DNA from 3 places in the Actinophytocola sp. NPDC049390 genome. Region 2 is predicted to be linked to each of the others. Evidence: riboswitches for the same ligand, from Rfam matches in the RefSeq annotation. Region 2 holds a riboswitch; each other region holds the start of a gene.
The links. Region 2 has a riboswitch for S-adenosylmethionine ahead of ACIBVP_RS23870 (aminotransferase class V-fold PLP-dependent enzyme). Riboswitches for the same ligand answer to the same signal wherever they lie in the genome.

Region 1 (5,695 bases), on a different contig from region 2:
CCCCCGAGACGACCTGGTTCGGGATCGCGGGCAACAGACGCTTCAACACAGTGATCGACATGCTGGCCGACGCGTCGGCGGGCCGGATGTACCAGCTCGGTGCGGTCGACTACACCACGGTCGCGACCGGCCCGGAGACGTCGACGGAGGCCGTCCAGCTCGGCCTGGTCTGCACGACGGCGCCGGACGGCACACCGGTCGTCCTGGCGGTACAGGGAGCGCAGGAGGACCGCGGCGAGGAGCGCTGCCACCTGCAGCTCCTGGCCGCCGACCGCGCCACGGCGGCAACGGTCCGCGAGGAGGTCGAGCGCCTGATGCGGGAGCGGGACCTCTTCCGCGGCAAGGTGCTCGCCTTCGGCACGAGCGAACACCGCCACAACCAGCTGCTGACGTTCCTGCCGCGACCGGAGCTGGACGCCGAGGACGTGGTCCTGCCGGACGGGGTGCTCAGCTCCATCGAGCGCCACGTGGTCCGCGGCGAGGAGCAGACCGAGGCGCTGAAGGCCCACGGCCAGCACCTCAAACGAGGGTTGCTCCTCTACGGCCCGCCCGGCACGGGCAAGACCCACACGGTCCGCTACCTGCTCAGCCGGGCGCCGGAGAGCACGGTGTTCGTGCTGAGCGGCGCCGCGATGATCCGCTTCCTGCGCGCCACCACGTCGCTGGCGAGGAGGCTGGCCCCGTCCATCGTGGTGGTCGAGGACGTGGACCTGATCGCCAAGGACCGCACGATGTCGATGGACGGCAACCCGGTCCTGTTCGAGCTGCTGAACGAGATGGACGGCATCGGCTCGGAAGCGGATGTGACCTTCGTCCTGACCACCAACCGCGTGGAGGCGATGGAGCGGGCCCTCACGGAGCGGCCGGGCCGCATCGACCTGGCTGTCGAGGTCCCGAAGCCGGACGCCGAGTGCCGGGAACGCCTGCTCCGCCTGTACGCGCGGGCGACGACGCTGAACCTGCCCCGCGCGGACGAGGTCGTCGCGGCGACCGAGGGCGTGACGGCGAGCTTCATCAAGGAACTGGTCCGCCGAGCGGTCCTCGAGCAGGTCGAGGCGGGCAGCGAGGAGATGACGGAGGCGACGCTGAGCACGGCGCTGGCGGGGCTGATGGACGAGCGGCAGGCGCTGACCAGGAGCATCCTGGGAGGCCACTGAGGGCCCCTGGTAGTCTCACGGGGTCGTGCCCGTGTGGCATTCCGCCCAGGAGGAAGCCCGCCGTCACAGGTGGGGTCACCGCAGATGCGGCCACGACTTCCGTGATCGACATCGAGGAGCAGTCCCCTATGGCCAACATCAAGTCCCAGATCAAGCGGATCAAGACGAACGAGAAGGCGCGTCAGCGCAACAAGTCCGTCAAGTCCTCGGTGAAGACCGCGATCCGCAAGTTCCGCGAGGCCGCCGACGCCGGTGACAAGGCGAAGGCCGCGGAGCTCCTGCAGGATGCCAGCCGCAAGCTCGACAAGGCGGCCAGCAAGGGCGTGATCCACACCAACCAGGCGGCGAACAAGAAGTCCGCCATGGCGAAGCGCGCGAACGCGCTCTGACCCAGAGCACGAAGGGCGCGTCGGCACCGGCCGGCGCGCCCTTTTTCGTGCACCGAGTCGTCGGCGCTTGACCTGCACAAACGCCCGGTTCAGGCCCGGCGGCGGGCCTCCGCCAGCCTCAGCACGGCCCGCTCCAGGGCGTAGCCCGCGTCGACCGCGACACCCTTCACGTCCGCGTTGACGTCCGCCACCACCTGCATGGCCATGACCAGGCCGGCCGGGTGCCAGCCACGTGACTGGGCCAGCGCCTTGCGCACCTTCCAGGCGGGCATTCCCAGCTCGCTCGACAGCCGGAACGGGTCCGCACGTCCCGCGCCCGCCACCTTGGCCACCGTGCGCACCGCGTCCGCCAGCGCGTCGGCCACGAGCACGTGCGGCACGCCCAGCTGCATCGCCCAGCGCAGCATCTCCAGCGCGCCGGTCACGTCGCCGGTGACGGCCTTCTCCGCGACCGCGAACCCCGTCACGTCCGCGCGGCCACGGTGGTAGCGGCGGATCGCCTCGACGGTGACCTGCCCGTTCGTGTCCGCGACCAGCTGTGCGGCCGCCGCCGCCAGCTCCCGGAGATCGGACCCGACGGACTCGATCAGCTCGCGGACCGCATCCATGTCCGTCTTGCCTCCGGCACGACGGACCTCGTTGCGGACGAACGCCTCCCGGTCACCCGGCTTGGTGATCTTCGGACACTCGACGACCTGGGCGTTCGCCGACTTCAGCGCGGCGATCAGGTCCTTGCCCGGTTTCCGCCCGCCGCCGTTGTGCAGCACCACGAGCTGCACCCCGTCCGCGGGCTCCTTCACGTAGGCGGCGATCGAGGCGGCGATGTCCTTGCCCGCCTCCTGCGCCCCCTCCAGCACGATCACCCGGCGTTCGGCGAACAGCGACGGGCTGACGAGCTCGGCGAGTTCCGGCCCCGTCAGGTCGGTCACCTTCACACGGGTCGTCTCGGCCGTCGGGTCGGCGAGCCGCGCTGCCTCGGCCGCCGCGTGGACAGCCCGTTCGACCAGCAGTTCCTCGTCGCCGAGCACGAGCTGCAGGGCGGACGGGGTCACGGCGGGCGCCTTCACACCGCCATCCTCGCATCACCCGCCGCTGCCGGGTCGGCGGGCACGCCACGACGTCGAGAACGGATGAAACCGCTCTCGAATGATGGACCTCACATTGGCCGAGTCACGGTGTCGTGCCGTAACGTGTCCGGAAGACAACTTCATACCGCTCATCCAGAGGGGCAGAGGGAACGGCCCGAAGAAGCCCCGGCAACCGGCGTCAGCCACATCGATTCGCATCCGCGAGGACGGCGACGACCACGGTGCCAATTCCGACCCGCACGCGGGACAGATGAGGAGAGACCTCGCGATGACGATCACCGCCGACGCCGGCACCACCACGCTCGACCTCGGGCCCGCCCGTGCCCTGACCTGCCGCGAGTGCGGCAACCAGATCCCGCTCGCCGCGGAGTTCGCGTGTGCCGAGTGTTTCGGCCCGCTGGAGGTCTCCTACGAGTTCGGTGACGTCACCCGAGCGGAGATCGAGGCGGGCCCCAAGTCCATCTGGCGCTACCGCGGGCTCCTGCCCGTTCCGTCCGATGTGGACACACACCCCAACACCGAGCCCGGCCTCACCCGGCTCGTCAAGGCCGACCGACTCGCTGCCGCACTCGGTGTGAAGTCGTTGTGGGTCAAGGACGACACCGGCAACCCGACCCACTCCTTCAAGGACCGCGTCGTCGGCGTCGCACTCGCCGCCGCGCGACAGCTCGGTTTCCGGGTGCTCGCGTGCCCGTCGACCGGCAACCTCGCGAACGCGGTCGCCGCGGCCGCCGCCCGCGCGGGATGGGAGTCGGTCGTGCTGATCCCGTCCTCCCTCGAACGGGCGAAGGTGCTGACGACGGCGGTGTACGACGGCGCACTGATCGCCGTCGACGGCAACTACGACGACGTGAACCGTCTCGCCACCGAACTCGCCGCCGAGCACGAGGACTGGGCGTTCGTGAACGTCAATGTCCGGCCGTACTACGCGGAGGGCTCGAAGACCCTCGGCTACGAGGTCGCCGAGCAGCTCGGTTGGCGCCTCCCCGACCAGGTGGTCGTGCCGGTCGCGTCGGGTTCGCAGCTCACCAAGGTGGACAAGGGTTTCCGCGAGCTGGCGGGCCTCGGCCTCGTCGACGACAAGTCCTACCGCGTGTTCGGCGCGCAGGCCACGGGCTGCTCACCGGTCGCCGCCGCGTACAAGGCGGGCCACGACGTGGTGAGGCCGGTGAAGCCGGACACCATCGCCCGTTCCCTCGCGATCGGCGCCCCGGCCGACGGCCCGTACGTCCTCGACGTCGTCCGCCGCACGGGCGGCGCGGTCGAGAACGTGTCCGACGAGGAGGTCGTCGCGGGCATCCGACTGCTGGCCAGGACCGAGGGCATCTTCGCCGAGACCGCCGGTGGCGTCACCGTGGCCACGGCCAAGAAGCTCATCGAGACCGGCCAGCTCGACCCCGACGCCGAGACCGTCCTCCTCATCACCGGTGACGGCCTCAAGACCCTCGACGCTGTACAGGACCAGGTAGGCCCGCGTGCGACGGTGCCGCCGTCCGCGGACGCCGTCCGCCAGGCACTGGCCGACTGAGCCCCACCCTCGACACCCTGCTTCGACGGGCTCCGGCCAGACGCGTGGTCAGAGCCCGTCGAGCAGGTTCCGCAGAAACCCAGGCGCGCCAACGCCGAGCACCAACCCGAGCGCAACGCCCACCGTCGCGTCGACGACGTCGGCACCTGGCTCGTGCACCGCGTGCACCGTGTCCCCACGATCCGATGTGGACAGTCGCGACACCGGTTGGCCGTTGCGCTCCAACCGCGCCCGCCACCGCCTTGTGTGACGCAGCAGGTACTCCCGGCCCGCCACGGTGGCACGGACGTTGAACGTCGCCCGGCGCATCGCACGCCGCCCGCAGTCCAGCGGCACCGGCTGCCCGTCGACCGTCAACGTCACCGCGTGCCGGTCGTTGGGCACGATCCGCGGCGGCCGGGCAAGCCACACGAGCCGTCGTTTCACCGCGTCGGGCAGTTGCAACTGTGCGCTCAACCTCACCACCGCCGGCCACGGCCCGTGCACCGTGACGACGCGCGGATCCCACGCACCCGTCACCGTGAACACGCCGAACCGAGGATCCTGGATCCGGACCACCACCGGTTCAGTGGGCAGGTCCGCACCGAGGATGGCTTTCCGCAGCTTGTCGAACACCCGGCAACGCTAGCCGACCCGCCCCGGCACGCCGTCGCCCATGGCACGGCACGTCCTAGGGAGGTTTCGCGGCCCGCCCAGGCGGCGCCCGCGACGCACCACGGGTGACCGCCTTCGGCCCGGCCTCCGTCGCCACGATCGCGGTGTCCCCGCCCTTGTCGGTCCGCAACACCAGAGCCCCAGTCCGCGCCAGCAGCCGCAGCGTGAACGGGCTGGGATGCCCGTAACGGTTCCCCGCCCCGACACTCACCAGCGCGATCCTCGCCCGTGCCGCCGAGAACAGCTCCGGCGAGGTGTACCGCGAGCCGTGGTGCGGCACCTTGATCACGTCCGCGGACAGGTCCACCCGCGCGTCCAGCAACCGCGCCTGCGCGGACAGCTCCACGTCCCCACTCAGCAACACCCGCCCGGCAGGCGTGGTCGCCCGCAGCACCAACGACGCGTTGTTGATCTCCGTACCGTCCGACTCCGCCCGTGGCATCACCTCCTCCTCATCGGGCGCCAACACCTCGATCACCAGCTCAGGCCATGCCAGCCGCTGCCCAGCGGTCAACTGGACCACCGACACCCCTGCCTCATGTGCCTTGCTCCGTACCTCCTCCCATGCCCAACGCGGCTCCCGGGCCCTGCTGAGCCCCACCGCGCCCACCGCCCGGTCCGCCAGCACCGCGTCCAGCCCACCGACGTGGTCCGCGTGCAGGTGGCTCAGCACCACCAACGGCACCCGCGAGACGTCCAACCGGTCCAGACACCCGTCCAACGGCGCCGCCTCGGGCCCGGTGTCGACCACGACCGCACGACCGGCGTCACCCGTCGCGAGCACCAGCGCGTCACCCTGTCCGACGTCACACGCCACGACCGCCCAACCGTCCGGCGGCCACCCCGGCGCGATCACCCGCAACGGCACCACGACCACCA
Region 2 (5,695 bases):
TCGGCGCGTCGATGGTGCCCGACGACGGGTCGGGGTGGCCCTGCACGAGCGCGTGGTAGCCCTTCTCGACCGTGCGTTCCTTGAACGCGCGCTTGAGGACCGTGTACGCGTGCTCGCTCTTCGCCACCACCATGATCCCGGTGGTGCCGACGTCGAGCCGGTGCACGACGCCCTGCCGCTCGGCCGCGCCGGACGTCGACACCCGCACACCGGCGGCCGCGAGCCCCCCGATGACGGTCGGCCCGGTCCAGCCGGGGCTGGGGTGGGCGGCGACGCCGACCGGCTTGTCCACGATCACGATGTCGTCGTCCTCGTGGATGACCGACATGCCCGGCACCTCGATCGCGGGTGGCGGGCCGCCGTCCTCGCGCTCCGGGTCCGGGATCGTGACCTCCAGCCACGCACCCGCGGTCAGCTTGTCCGACTTGCCCGCCGTGCGCCCGTCGAGCAGCACGTCACCGGACTCGGCGATCGCGGCGACCGCGGTGCGGGACAGGCCGAGGAGCTTCGCGAGCCCCGCGTCCACCCGCATGCCGTCGAGCCCGTCCGGCACGGGCAGGGTCCTGGCGGTCATCGGGCGTCCTTCTTGTCCGAGGTGCGGCGGCCGTCGTAGTCCCGGCCCAGCACCGCCATCAGCACGATCAGCGCGCCGCCGACACAGATTGACGAGTCGGCGATGTTGAACACGGGGAACGCCTCGCCGTTGGGCGCGAACGGGGACAGGAAGTCCACGACGTGGCCGTGCATGGCGCCGGGCGCGCGGAAGAACCGGTCGAGGAGGTTGCCGAGCGCGCCGGCGAGCACCAGCGCGAGACCGATGGCCCAGCCGGTGGACCGCAGCTTCGGCATCACCCAGATGATGCCGATGACCACTGCGAGCGCGATGAGCGTCAGCACCCACGTCATGCCGGTCGCCATGCCCCAGGCGGCACCCGGGTTGCGCACGATCTGCAGGTAGAACAGGCCGCCGAGCACCCGGACGGGCTGCTCGTGCTCGAGCCCGGCCAGCGCGAGCTGCTTGGTGATCTGGTCGATGACCAGCACGACCGGAGCGACGGCCGCGACGAGCCACACCTTCCTCGGTGGCAGCGGCGCCACGGGTGGCTCCGCGGTCTCGGGATCGGTTCTCGGCTCGTCAGTCACTCAGTCATTGTCCATGGTCTGTTCACAGACCGGACAGGAAGGCTGGCAGGGGCCGGGTGTCCCCGACCGGCGCGTACCTGCCGTCGACCAGCTCGTAGCGCTCCGCGGTGCCGTCGGTGACCAGCCGCCGCAACGCGGTGAGCAGGCGGTCGACGTGCTCGGCGGTGCTGCCGAGCCCGAGGCTCGCCCGCAGCGCGCGCCCCGTGGTGAGCCTGCTGACCGCGATGTGCGCGCAGAACGCGCCGTCCCGCACGCCGATGCCGTGCTCGGCCGACAGGTACGCGGCGACAAGGCCGGGGTCGTGGCCGTCGACGGTGAAGCTGACGACGCCGACGCGCGGGTTGTCGTCACCGAGGATCGACAGCTGCCGGACGCCCGGGATGCTCGCGAGCCCGGTACGCAGGCGGTCGAGCAGCTCCTCCTCGTGCGCGACCACCGCGTCCCACGCCGCGCCCAGCGTCCGGCAGGCGACCGCCAGCGCGTACGCGCCGACTACGTTCGGCGACCCGGCCTCGTGCCGCTCCGGCCCGAAGTTCCACGACACGGCACGGTCGGTGACCAGGCGCGTCGCGCCGCCGCCCGCGAGGTACGGGTGCGCGGCCCGCAGCCAGTCGGCCCGCCCGACGAGGGCGCCGGCGCCGAACGGGGCGTACAGCTTGTGCCCGGAAAGGACCACGTAGTCGACGTCGGCCTCGGTGACGTCGACCGGCCGGTGCGGCGCGAGCTGCGCGGCGTCGAGCACGACCCGGGCGCCGTGGCGGCGGGCGACGGCGGCGAGCCGCGCGACGGGCCACAGCTCACCGGTGACGTTCGCGGCGCCGGTGACCACGACGAGCCGAGGGCCGGTCGGCGTGGCGGCGAGCGCCTCGTCGAGGTCGCGCTCCACGTTCGCGGTCGGGGTCACCCGGTACACGTTGGGGCCGCGCCACGGCAGGAGCGCGGCGTGGTGGTCGGTGTCGAAGACGATCACCGAGGTGTTCTTCGGAAGCGCCCTGGCGAGCAGGTTCAGCGCGTCGGTGGTGTTGCGGGTGAAGATCACCTCGTCGGTGCGGCGGGCGCCGACGAACGCGCGGACCACGCCACGGGCGCGCTCGTAGACCTTCGTGGACACCTGCGAGGCGAACCCGGCGCCCCGGTGCACGCTGGCGTACCAGGGCAGGAACTCGTCGACGGCCCGCTGGACCGCGTCGAGACAGGGCGCGCTGGCGGCGTGGTCGAGGTTGGCGTACTGGACCTGTGTGCCGTCGGTGAGCGGCACGGTGAGCCCGCTGCCCGCGACGGACGGCAGGTTCGGCCTCGGTGCTTCGACCGCGGCTCGGGCGTGGGGGATCGCGAGCGTTCCGAACGGAGCTTGCGGAGTGAGCGTTGACACTGTCGGGCGCCTCCTGGGTCGGGGACCCCGTTCCCCAGGGGCCCGCGCTTGCCCGTCCGCGCTGCGCGGCGGGCCTGGTCCTCACCCGGGGCACCCCACCGCGGTTGGAGGGTTGCCGGTCAGCAAGCCGGGGCTTGGCAGAGTCAACTGCAGCTGACACTCATGACCTTCGTGAAGAAAAGGTAGCCGATGTTCGGTTCGGCTGTCCAACGGATGTGACCCTTGCCAGACTGTGCCGCATGGCTGACTACGACGTGCTGGTGCTGGGATCGGGTCCGGGCGGTCAGAAGGCGGCGATCGCCGCGGCGAAGCTCGGCGCGTCCGTCGCGTTGATCGAGCGGCGCAACATGATCGGCGGCGTCTGCATCCAGACGGGCACGATCCCGTCGAAGACGCTGCGCGAGGCGGTGCTGTACCTGACCGGCATGTCGCAGCGGGAGCTGTACGGGCAGAGCTACCGCGTCAAGGAGGACATCACCATCGGTGACCTGACCGCGCGGACGTCGCACGTGATCGGTCGCGAGGTGGACGTGATCCGCAGCCAGCTGGCCCGCAACGACGTGGACCTGCTGCCCGGCCTGGGCCGGTTCGTGGACCGGCACACGGTGCAGGTGGTCGACGGCACCGGCCAGGAACGCAAGGTCACCGCGGAGAAGATCGTGATCGCCACCGGCACCCGCCCGGCTCGGCCATCCACTGTGGCGTTCGACGACCAGACCATCGTGGACTCGGACGGGATCCTCGGCCTGGAACGGATCCCCCGCTCGATGATCGTGGTCGGCGCGGGTGTGATCGGCATCGAGTACGCGTCGATGTTCGCCGCGCTCGGCACCAAGGTGACGGTGATCGAGCAGCGGATGCGGATGCTGGAGTTCGTCGACACCGAGGTCGTGGAGGCGCTCAAGTACCAGCTGCGGGACCTCGCGGTGACGTTCCGCTTCGGCGAGACGGTGACCGCGGTCGAGCGGTACGAGAAGGGGACGGTCGCGGTCCTGGCGAGCGGCAAGAAGATCCCCGCGGACACGGTCATGTACTCGGCGGGGCGGCAGGGCGTGACCGACGGGCTGGACCTCGCCGCGGCGGGCCTGACCGCGGACAAGCGCGGCCGGATCACCGTGGACTCGTCGTTCCGCACCGAGGTGGACAACATCTACGCCGTCGGCGACGTGATCGGCTTCCCCGCGCTCGCGGCGACGTCCATGGAGCAGGGCAGGCTGGCGGCGCACCACGCGTGCGGCGAGCCGGCGCACGAGATGCACGAACTGCAGCCGATCGGGATCTACACCATCCCGGAGATCAGCTACATCGGGCGGACCGAGGACGAGCTGACCGAGCAGCGGGTGCCGTTCGAGGTCGGCGTGTCCCGGTACCGCGAGCTGGCGCGCGGCCAGATCATCGGCGACTCGTACGGGGTGCTGAAGCTGCTGGTGTCCCCCGAGGACCGGTCACTGCTGGGCGTGCACGTGTTCGGCACCAACGCGACCGAGCTGGTCCACATCGGACAGGCCGTGATGGGCTGCGGCGGCACGGTCGACTACCTCGTCGACACGGTGTTCAACTACCCGACGCTGGCGGAGTCGTACAAGGTGGCCGCCCTGGACGCGACGAACAAGATGCGGCAGATCAGCATGCTCACAGACTGACCGCTCGTACGAACAGGACAGTTCCAGGTCATCGGGCAACGTTTCGCCCTGCCGCGGCGAACTGCTGACCATGAGTCACCCGAATCCGGAAATCCCGCCACCGTACGTGCCGGTCCCGCCTCGACCGAGGCGGAGTCGCGTACCTCTCGCCGCGATCGGGGTCGTCGCCGTCGTCGTTGCCGCCGCGGCGGTCATCGTGGTTCTGGTCGGTGGGGCGGACAAACCCGCCGCGACCGGCGACAGCCCGGAGGCATTCGCCGCCACCCGTGACACCGAGACCACCACGACGACAACGACGACGTACACGCGCACGCCGTACGTCCCGAAGCCGGAGGACTTCGAACTGGAGGTACAGGTTCTCGAACAGCAGTGCTACGGCAGCGCGGGATGCAACGTGACGTTCCGGATCAGCGTCGCCTACAACGGCGACACGATCTACGACGGGGATGGTCCGTACACCGTCGTGTACAGCCTCACGGGCACCGACGATCCGTTCGTCAGCCGTTTCACCCTGCTTTCGCAGTATGAGTACTCGGCAACCGAAGAAATGGTGTCCACTCCGCCCGGCGCGAAGCTGAAAGCCGCCGTGACGCAGGTGTTCTGACCGGGTCAGATCCACGCGGCCGTCGGCGACGTACCTGGACACCACACCTAGTCCTCGCCGGTTTCGCCGCGCCAGCGGGCGAAGCGGCCCGCGCGGTCGACGGCGCGGATGCGGCGTTCGGTGGCGGAGCGGACCTGTTCGGTGGCCACGACCAGCAGCTGGTCGTGTTCCTGCACGCGGGTCGACGGGCCGGGGGTGTGGCCGACGCCGTCGCGGACCAGCAGGCTCACGGTCGCGCCCGCCGGGAGGCGCAGCTCGGTCAGGTAGACACCGTGCATCTTGGAGCCCTTCGGCACGGTGAACGTCAGCAGCACGGCACCCAGCTCGTCGAGCGGCGCCGCGTCGACGTCGACCTCGCGGGTCTCCCCCGTCTTCGCGAGGCCGAGCCACCGGGCGATCAACGGCAGGGTGCTGCCCTGGACGATCGTCAGCACGATGACCAGCACGAACACCGCGTCGACGAGCCGTTCCGCGCCCGGCACGCCCTCGGTGAGCGGGATCATCGCCAGCACGATCGGCACGGCACCGCGCAGGCCGGCCCACGACAGGAACGCCTGCTCGCGCCACGGCACGCGGAACGGGGTCAGCGACACCGCGACCGAGATGGGCCGGGCGAGGAACGTGACCACGAGACCGGCGACGAGACCCGGCACCACCGCGTCCAGCAGCCGGTTCGGCGACATGAACAGTCCCAGCAGGACGAACAGGCCGATCTGCGACAGCCAGCCGAGCCCCTCGGCGAACGACAGCGTGTCGTTGCGGTGCGGGAGCTTCGCGTTGCCCAGCACGAGCGCCGCGAGGTACGCGGCGAGCAGGCCGGACGCGTGCACGAACGCCCCCGAGGAGAACGCCAGCACCGAGACCGCGACCGTCGCGAGTGGATAGAGACCCGTCGCGGGCAGCGCCGACCGGCGCAACGCGTGCGCGCCGACC
Region 3 (5,695 bases), on a different contig from region 2:
GACGAGGCCCCGCCCGAGGTCGTCACCGGTATCAAGCGCTGGAAGAAGACGGTCCTCAAGGCCACCATCGCCTCGATCCTGGTGTCGCTGATCGGCGGCGGCGCCGCGGCGATCGCGATGAACAAGTCCGTCACCGTCGACATCGACGGCGAGGCACACCAGGTCAGCACGTACGCCGACACGGTCGGCGAGGTGCTCGAGGACGAGGGCATCAAGGTCGGTTCCCACGACGCCCTCTCCCCATCCCCCTCCGCCGCGATCAACGACGACGGCAAGATCGTCCTCCAGCGCGGCCGCCAGCTGCACCTGACCATCGACGGTGAGAAGCGGGACCTGTGGGTTCGCTCCACCACGGTCGGCGAGGCGCTGCAGCAGCTGAACCTCTCGGTCGAGGGCGCGAAGCTCTCCCACGACAAGAACGACGAGATCCCCCTCAACGGGATGGCTCTCGAGATCAAGACCCTCAAGAACATCACGCTCTTCGACGGCGGCAACGCCCCGAAGGCGATGCAGACCACCGCGGTCACCGCCAGTGAGCTGCTGGCCGACCTCAAGCTGTCCCTCGGCCCGGACGACACCATCTCCCCGGCCCAGGACCTGAAGATCACCGACGGCGCCGAGGTCCGCATCACGCGCAACGGCGTCACGGTCGTCAACAAGACCGAGAAGATCGAGCCGCCGGTCGAGGAGGTCGAGGACCCCAACGCCCTCGAGGGCACCGAGACCGTCGTCGAACCGGGTGTCGCCGGCGAGCGCATCGCGACCTACCGGATCACGGTCAAGAACGGCAAGGAAATCGCTCGCGAGGAGATCGGCTCGAAGGTCACCAAGAAGCCGGAGCCGAAGATCGTCAAGGTCGGCACCAAGCAGCCCCCGCAGCCCGTCATCTCCGACGCCGCGGTGTGGGACCAGCTGGCCTTCTGCGAGTCGACCGGCAACTGGTCGATCAACACCGGCAACGGCTTCTACGGTGGTCTCCAGTTCGACAAGCAGACGTGGGACGCCTACGGCGGCACGCAGTACGCGTCCTACCCGCACGAGGCCAGCCGCGAGGAGCAGATCGCGATCGCGACGAAGCTCCGCGACGACCGTGGCGGCTACGGCGCGTGGCCGCACTGCTCGGAAAAGCTCGGTCTGCCGCGGTAGAACCCGGTTCCCCAGCTGTGGGCCGGCTCCTGTTCGGGGAGCCGGCCCACAGTCGTGTTCGGGGTGGCCTCCGGCCCCCGGAACCCAGCGTAACGGCGGGGACCGACAGGAACGGCCGACAGCGGCGGAGCCTGTGGACAACGTGCCGGCCTGTGGACAACCGCCGCTTCACTCGGCAGGAATGTCGGTCCCCCGTGGAAGACTGGACACCGGGGGCCGGAGGCCGCCCCCACCTGGCTACGCTCGCCGGGTGACCGAGGCCGACGTGAGCGCGCTCCTCGGCCCCGCCGACATCCGGCGGCTGGCCGCGGAACTGGACGTCCGCCCCACGAAGAAGCTCGGCCAGAACTTCGTCCACGACCCCAACACGGTCCGCCGCATCGTCGCCGCAGCCGGGGTCGGGCCCGACGACACCGTCCTCGAGGTCGGCCCCGGCCTCGGGTCGCTCACCCTCGCGCTCCTGCCCGCCGTGCGCCGCGTGGTGGCCGTCGAGATCGACCCCGTCCTCGCCGAACGCCTCCCGCGAACCGTCGGCGAACGCGCACCGGACATCGCGGACCGGCTCACGGTCGTCAACGCCGACGCGCTCCGGACCACCGCCGCCGACCTCCACGGCCCGACGGCCCTCGTCGCGAACCTGCCCTACAACGTCTCGGTGCCGGTCGTCCTGCACCTGCTGGCCGAGCTGCCGACCATGACCCGCGCGCTCGTCATGGTCCAGGCCGAGGTCGCCGACCGCATGGCGGCGGGCCCCGGCTCCAAGGTCTACGGCGTGCCGAGCGTCAAGATCGCCTGGTACGCCGAGGCGCGCCGGGTCGCGACCGTGCCGCGCAGCGTCTTCTGGCCGGTGCCCAACGTCGACTCCGCGCTCGTCCTCCTCACCCGCCGCGAGCAGCCCGCGGGTGACCGGCAAGCCGTGTTCGGCGTCGTCGACGCCGCGTTCGCGCAGCGCCGCAAGACGCTGCGGGCGGCGCTCGCCACGTGGGCCGGGTCGGCCGACCGCGCGGCGCGGATCCTGGCCGAGGCCGGGATCGAGCCGACATCGCGCGGCGAAACACTGTCGGTGGACGACTATTCCGCCATCGCCGAGTCCGCACGTAAGGTCCGGCCGTAAGGGATGTGATCTGCCGGATATACGGACTCAAATCCAGGTCCGGCGGTTGCAATCCGGTGGGCATGTCAGGTGTACTACTTAGCGGTATTCCATCCCGAGCGGCCGAGAGACCTGGCTCTGTGACGCCGCAGCAACCACCCGTCGCGGGCAGGTGCTACCGCCAGGAGCGATGGAGGAGTGAGAACGGTGCAGATCCTCACCACCAGGCGAGTCATCGACCAGTGTCGTCGCACGGTCACAGGCTGTCGTCGCATGCGCTCAACCCGCTGAAGCTGATTCGAGCCATCCGACTTCGCTGAGCCCCACCGCCGGGGCCACTCACCTACACGCGCGAGCTGGGGTTCGCGCGCGCCTGGACTGGAGCACATCGTGATCACCGTCGAGAACCTGACCAAGTCGTTCCGAAGTACAACCGGCGCCGTCGTCGCGCTGGATGACATCAACCTGGACGTGCGTGCCGGCGTCATCGCCGGCGTCGTCGGACCGTCGGGGTCCGGCAAGTCCACCCTCGCCCGCGTGCTCGCGCTCCGCGAGCGCCCCGACAGCGGCGTGTTCCGCCTCGACGGGCTGAACACCGCGGCACTCGACCAGCGCAGCTTCCGCGCCGCGCGCGCCCGCATCGGTCTCGTCCCAGCCGGTGACTCGCTCCTCCCGCAGCGCACCGCGGCCGGCAACATCGCGCTGCCGCTCGAGCAGGTCGGCATGGAGGGCCCGCGCCGCCGTGAGCGGGTCGGCAAGCTGCTCGACCTGATCGGCCTCACCGACAAGGCCGCCACCTACCCCGACCAGCTCACCGCCGGTCAGCGGCAGCGGATCGCGATCGCGCGTGCCCTCGTCGGCGAGCCGACCGTCGTGCTGGCCGACGACCCGACGAGCGGGCTCGACGCCACCGGCGCCGCCGGTGTGCTGGCCGTGCTGGACCGCGCCCGCGGCGAGCTGGGCACGACCGTGCTCGTCACCACCTCGGACGCGACGGTGGTCCGCAAGATCGCCGACGACGTCGCCGTGCTCGAGGACGGCCGCGTCATCGAACAGGGCAGGCTGCTCGAGCTCGTGGCGAACCAGGACAGCCAGGTGGCGCGGTCGGTGCTGCCCGCGATCGAGACGACCGCGCCCGGCGACGCCGACGTGGTGCTGGTGGGCTTCGCGTCGATCGGCGCGCTGCTGCCGGAGGCCGGGAGCCGGTTCGGCATCGACATCGCGGTGGCCGGTGGTGGCGTGACCAAGATCGGCGAGACGCCGGTCGCGCGGTTCCGGCTCGGCATCACCGGTGACCGGGTGGACGCGGCGCTCGGCTGGCTGACCGAGCGGGGCGCGTACGTCCAGCGGGCCCTCACCGGACCGCGCGCGGTCGCCGCCGCGTCGGCCGCGTAACGGCCGGTCGGGGCGGGCCGTACGCTTGATTGCGTGCTTGCGGTTGTGCCCCGCCCCGTGACCGTCCGGGTCCCGTCGAAGGTGAACCTGCACCTCGCGGTAGGCGACCTGCGCAGGGACGGTTTCCACGAACTGACGACCGTCTTCCAGTCGCTGTCGCTCACCGACGAGGTGACGGTCGCCGTCGCCGACGAACCCGGTGTCGAGGTCCAGGGTGAGGGCGCGGCCGCGGTCCCGACCAACGGCGCGAACCTCGCGTGGCGTGCCGTGGAGGAGCTGGCGCGGTACGTCGGCCGGGACGTCGGCGAGCTGAAGGTCCGCGTGATGATCCGCAAGGGCATCCCGGTGTCCGGCGGCATGGCGGGCGGCAGCGCCGACGCGGCGGCCACCCTCGTGGGCCTCGCGAACCTGTGGAAACTGGAGATCGGCCGCGACGAGCTGGCCGGGATCGCGGCCAACCTCGGCAGCGACGTGCCGTTCATGCTGCACGGCGGCACCGCGCTGGGCACCGGCCGCGGCGAGTCGATCGTGCCGGTGCTGACGCGGCACACCTTCCACTGGGTGCTCGCGTTCGCGCGCGGCGGACTGGCGACGCCGAAGGTGTACGGGGAACTGGACCGGTTGCGGGCCGAGGGGGAGCCGCCGCGCATCGGTGAGGTCGAGCCGGTGCTGGAGGCGCTCGCGTCCGGTGATCCGCGGCAGCTGGCCCTGCTGCTCGGGAACGACCTGCAGGCGGCGGCGGTGTCGTTGCGGCCGGGGTTGCGGCGGACGTTACGGGCGGGCGTGGCGGCGGGCGCGTTGGCGGGCACGGTGTCGGGGTCCGGGCCGACGTGCGCGTTCCTGTGCGCGGACGCCGACGACGCGTTGCGGGTGGCGGCGGAGCTGTCGGGCGCGGGGGTCTGCCGGACAGTTCGAGTGGTCCACGGCCCGGTCCCGGGAGCGAGAGTGATCGGCGGCGACGACGAACCCCGCTCCGCGCCGCCTCAGGTGCACGCGTGAGCAGTTGTCCACAGGTGGGCTGGTTGTCCACAGGTGACCGCTCGCGGTCCGGTTTTGTCGGTAGGTGCCGGTAGGCTGGCATGGCGGGTGGCCCCCGGGATCGGGTGGGGGTTGAGGTTACGTACTGGGGGATTGTTTTCGCTGGTCAGCAGGGGTTTTGGTGGCCTCTGCTTGGGGTGGTGTCCTCGCCGGACGGGCTGATCTCGGGGAGGGGGCCTGCCAAATTGGGCTTGTTGAGATAGGGCAGGCAGGCCGTCTTTGTGGGGTTGTGCACGTGGCTCGGGCCGGGCGCTGACTAGGCCGGGGTTGTGGGCGGGTGACGTGGTCCTGACTCGGCTCGGTAACGTTGCCGTTCGTGGTCAACCTGGTCAATCTCGAGGCGGTCGCCAAGAGTTACGGTGTGCGGCCGTTGCTCGACGGTGTCTCCCTCGGGGTGGGGGCCGGTGACCGCATCGGTGTCGTGGGGCTCAACGGTGGTGGCAAGACGACCCTCCTCGAGGTTCTCGCCGGGGTCGAGCCGCCGGACTCCGGGCGCGTGAGCCGGGGCAGGAGCCTTCGCCAGGCCGTCGTCACGCAGCGCACCGAGTTGCCCGTCGGCTCCACCGTCCGCAACGCCGTGCTCGACCCGTTGGGCATCACCGCCGAGCACGAGTGGGCCGCCGACCCCCGCGCCCGGTCGATCCTCGGTGGCCTTGGCATCACCGCGTTCGGGCTCGACTCGCCGGTTGCCGACATGTCCGGTGGGGAGCGGCGCCGGGTCGCGCTCGCCGCCGCGCTCGTCCAGGAGCTGGACCTGCTGATTCTCGACGAGCCCACCAACCACCTCGACGTCGAGGGCGTGCGCTGGCTCGCCGACCACCTGCTCGCGCGGGGCACGGCACTCGTCGTCGTCACCCACGACCGGTGGTTTCTCGACACCGTCTGCACCCGGACCTGGGAGGTCGTCGGCGGGCGGGTCGAGCAGTACGAAGGCGGGTACGCCGACTGGGTCTTCGCCCGCGCGGAACGGGCCCGGCTCGCCGCGACGCTCGAGGAGAAGCGGCGCAACCTCGCCCGCAAGGA

Region 1: another riboswitch for S-adenosylmethionine. It lies ahead of thrC (threonine synthase); the one in region 2 lies ahead of ACIBVP_RS23870 (aminotransferase class V-fold PLP-dependent enzyme).
Region 3: another riboswitch for S-adenosylmethionine. It lies ahead of ACIBVP_RS28335 (methionine ABC transporter ATP-binding protein); the one in region 2 lies ahead of ACIBVP_RS23870 (aminotransferase class V-fold PLP-dependent enzyme).

Annotation. Positions count from the first base shown of each region.
Region 1 is NZ_JBITMQ010000003.1:54,968-60,662, reverse strand. It holds gene ACIBVP_RS11230 (AAA family ATPase) at 1-1,157, shown strand, start outside; gene rpsT (30S ribosomal protein S20) at 1,286-1,546, shown strand; gene holA (DNA polymerase III subunit delta) at 1,636-2,613, opposite strand; SAM riboswitch class I at 2,760-2,891, shown strand; gene thrC (threonine synthase) at 2,903-4,162, shown strand; gene ACIBVP_RS11210 (hypothetical protein) at 4,211-4,777, opposite strand; gene ACIBVP_RS11205 (DNA internalization-related competence protein ComEC/Rec2) at 4,833-5,695, opposite strand, start outside.
Region 2 is NZ_JBITMQ010000008.1:284,556-290,250, reverse strand. It holds gene ACIBVP_RS23880 (RluA family pseudouridine synthase) at 1-574, opposite strand, end outside; gene lspA (signal peptidase II) at 571-1,143, opposite strand; gene ACIBVP_RS23870 (aminotransferase class V-fold PLP-dependent enzyme) at 1,166-2,515, opposite strand; SAM riboswitch class IV at 2,555-2,683, opposite strand; gene sthA (Si-specific NAD(P)(+) transhydrogenase) at 2,755-4,158, shown strand; gene ACIBVP_RS23860 (hypothetical protein) at 4,229-4,762, shown strand; gene ACIBVP_RS23855 (potassium/proton antiporter) at 4,810-5,695, opposite strand, start outside.
Region 3 is NZ_JBITMQ010000011.1:83,365-89,059, forward strand. It holds gene ACIBVP_RS28325 (transglycosylase family protein) at 1-1,146, shown strand, start outside; gene rsmA (16S rRNA (adenine(1518)-N(6)/adenine(1519)-N(6))-dimethyltransferase RsmA) at 1,412-2,260, shown strand; SAM riboswitch class I at 2,347-2,436, shown strand; gene ACIBVP_RS28335 (methionine ABC transporter ATP-binding protein) at 2,630-3,634, shown strand; gene ACIBVP_RS28340 (4-(cytidine 5'-diphospho)-2-C-methyl-D-erythritol kinase) at 3,668-4,633, shown strand; gene ACIBVP_RS28345 (ABC-F family ATP-binding cassette domain-containing protein) at 4,989-5,695, shown strand, end outside.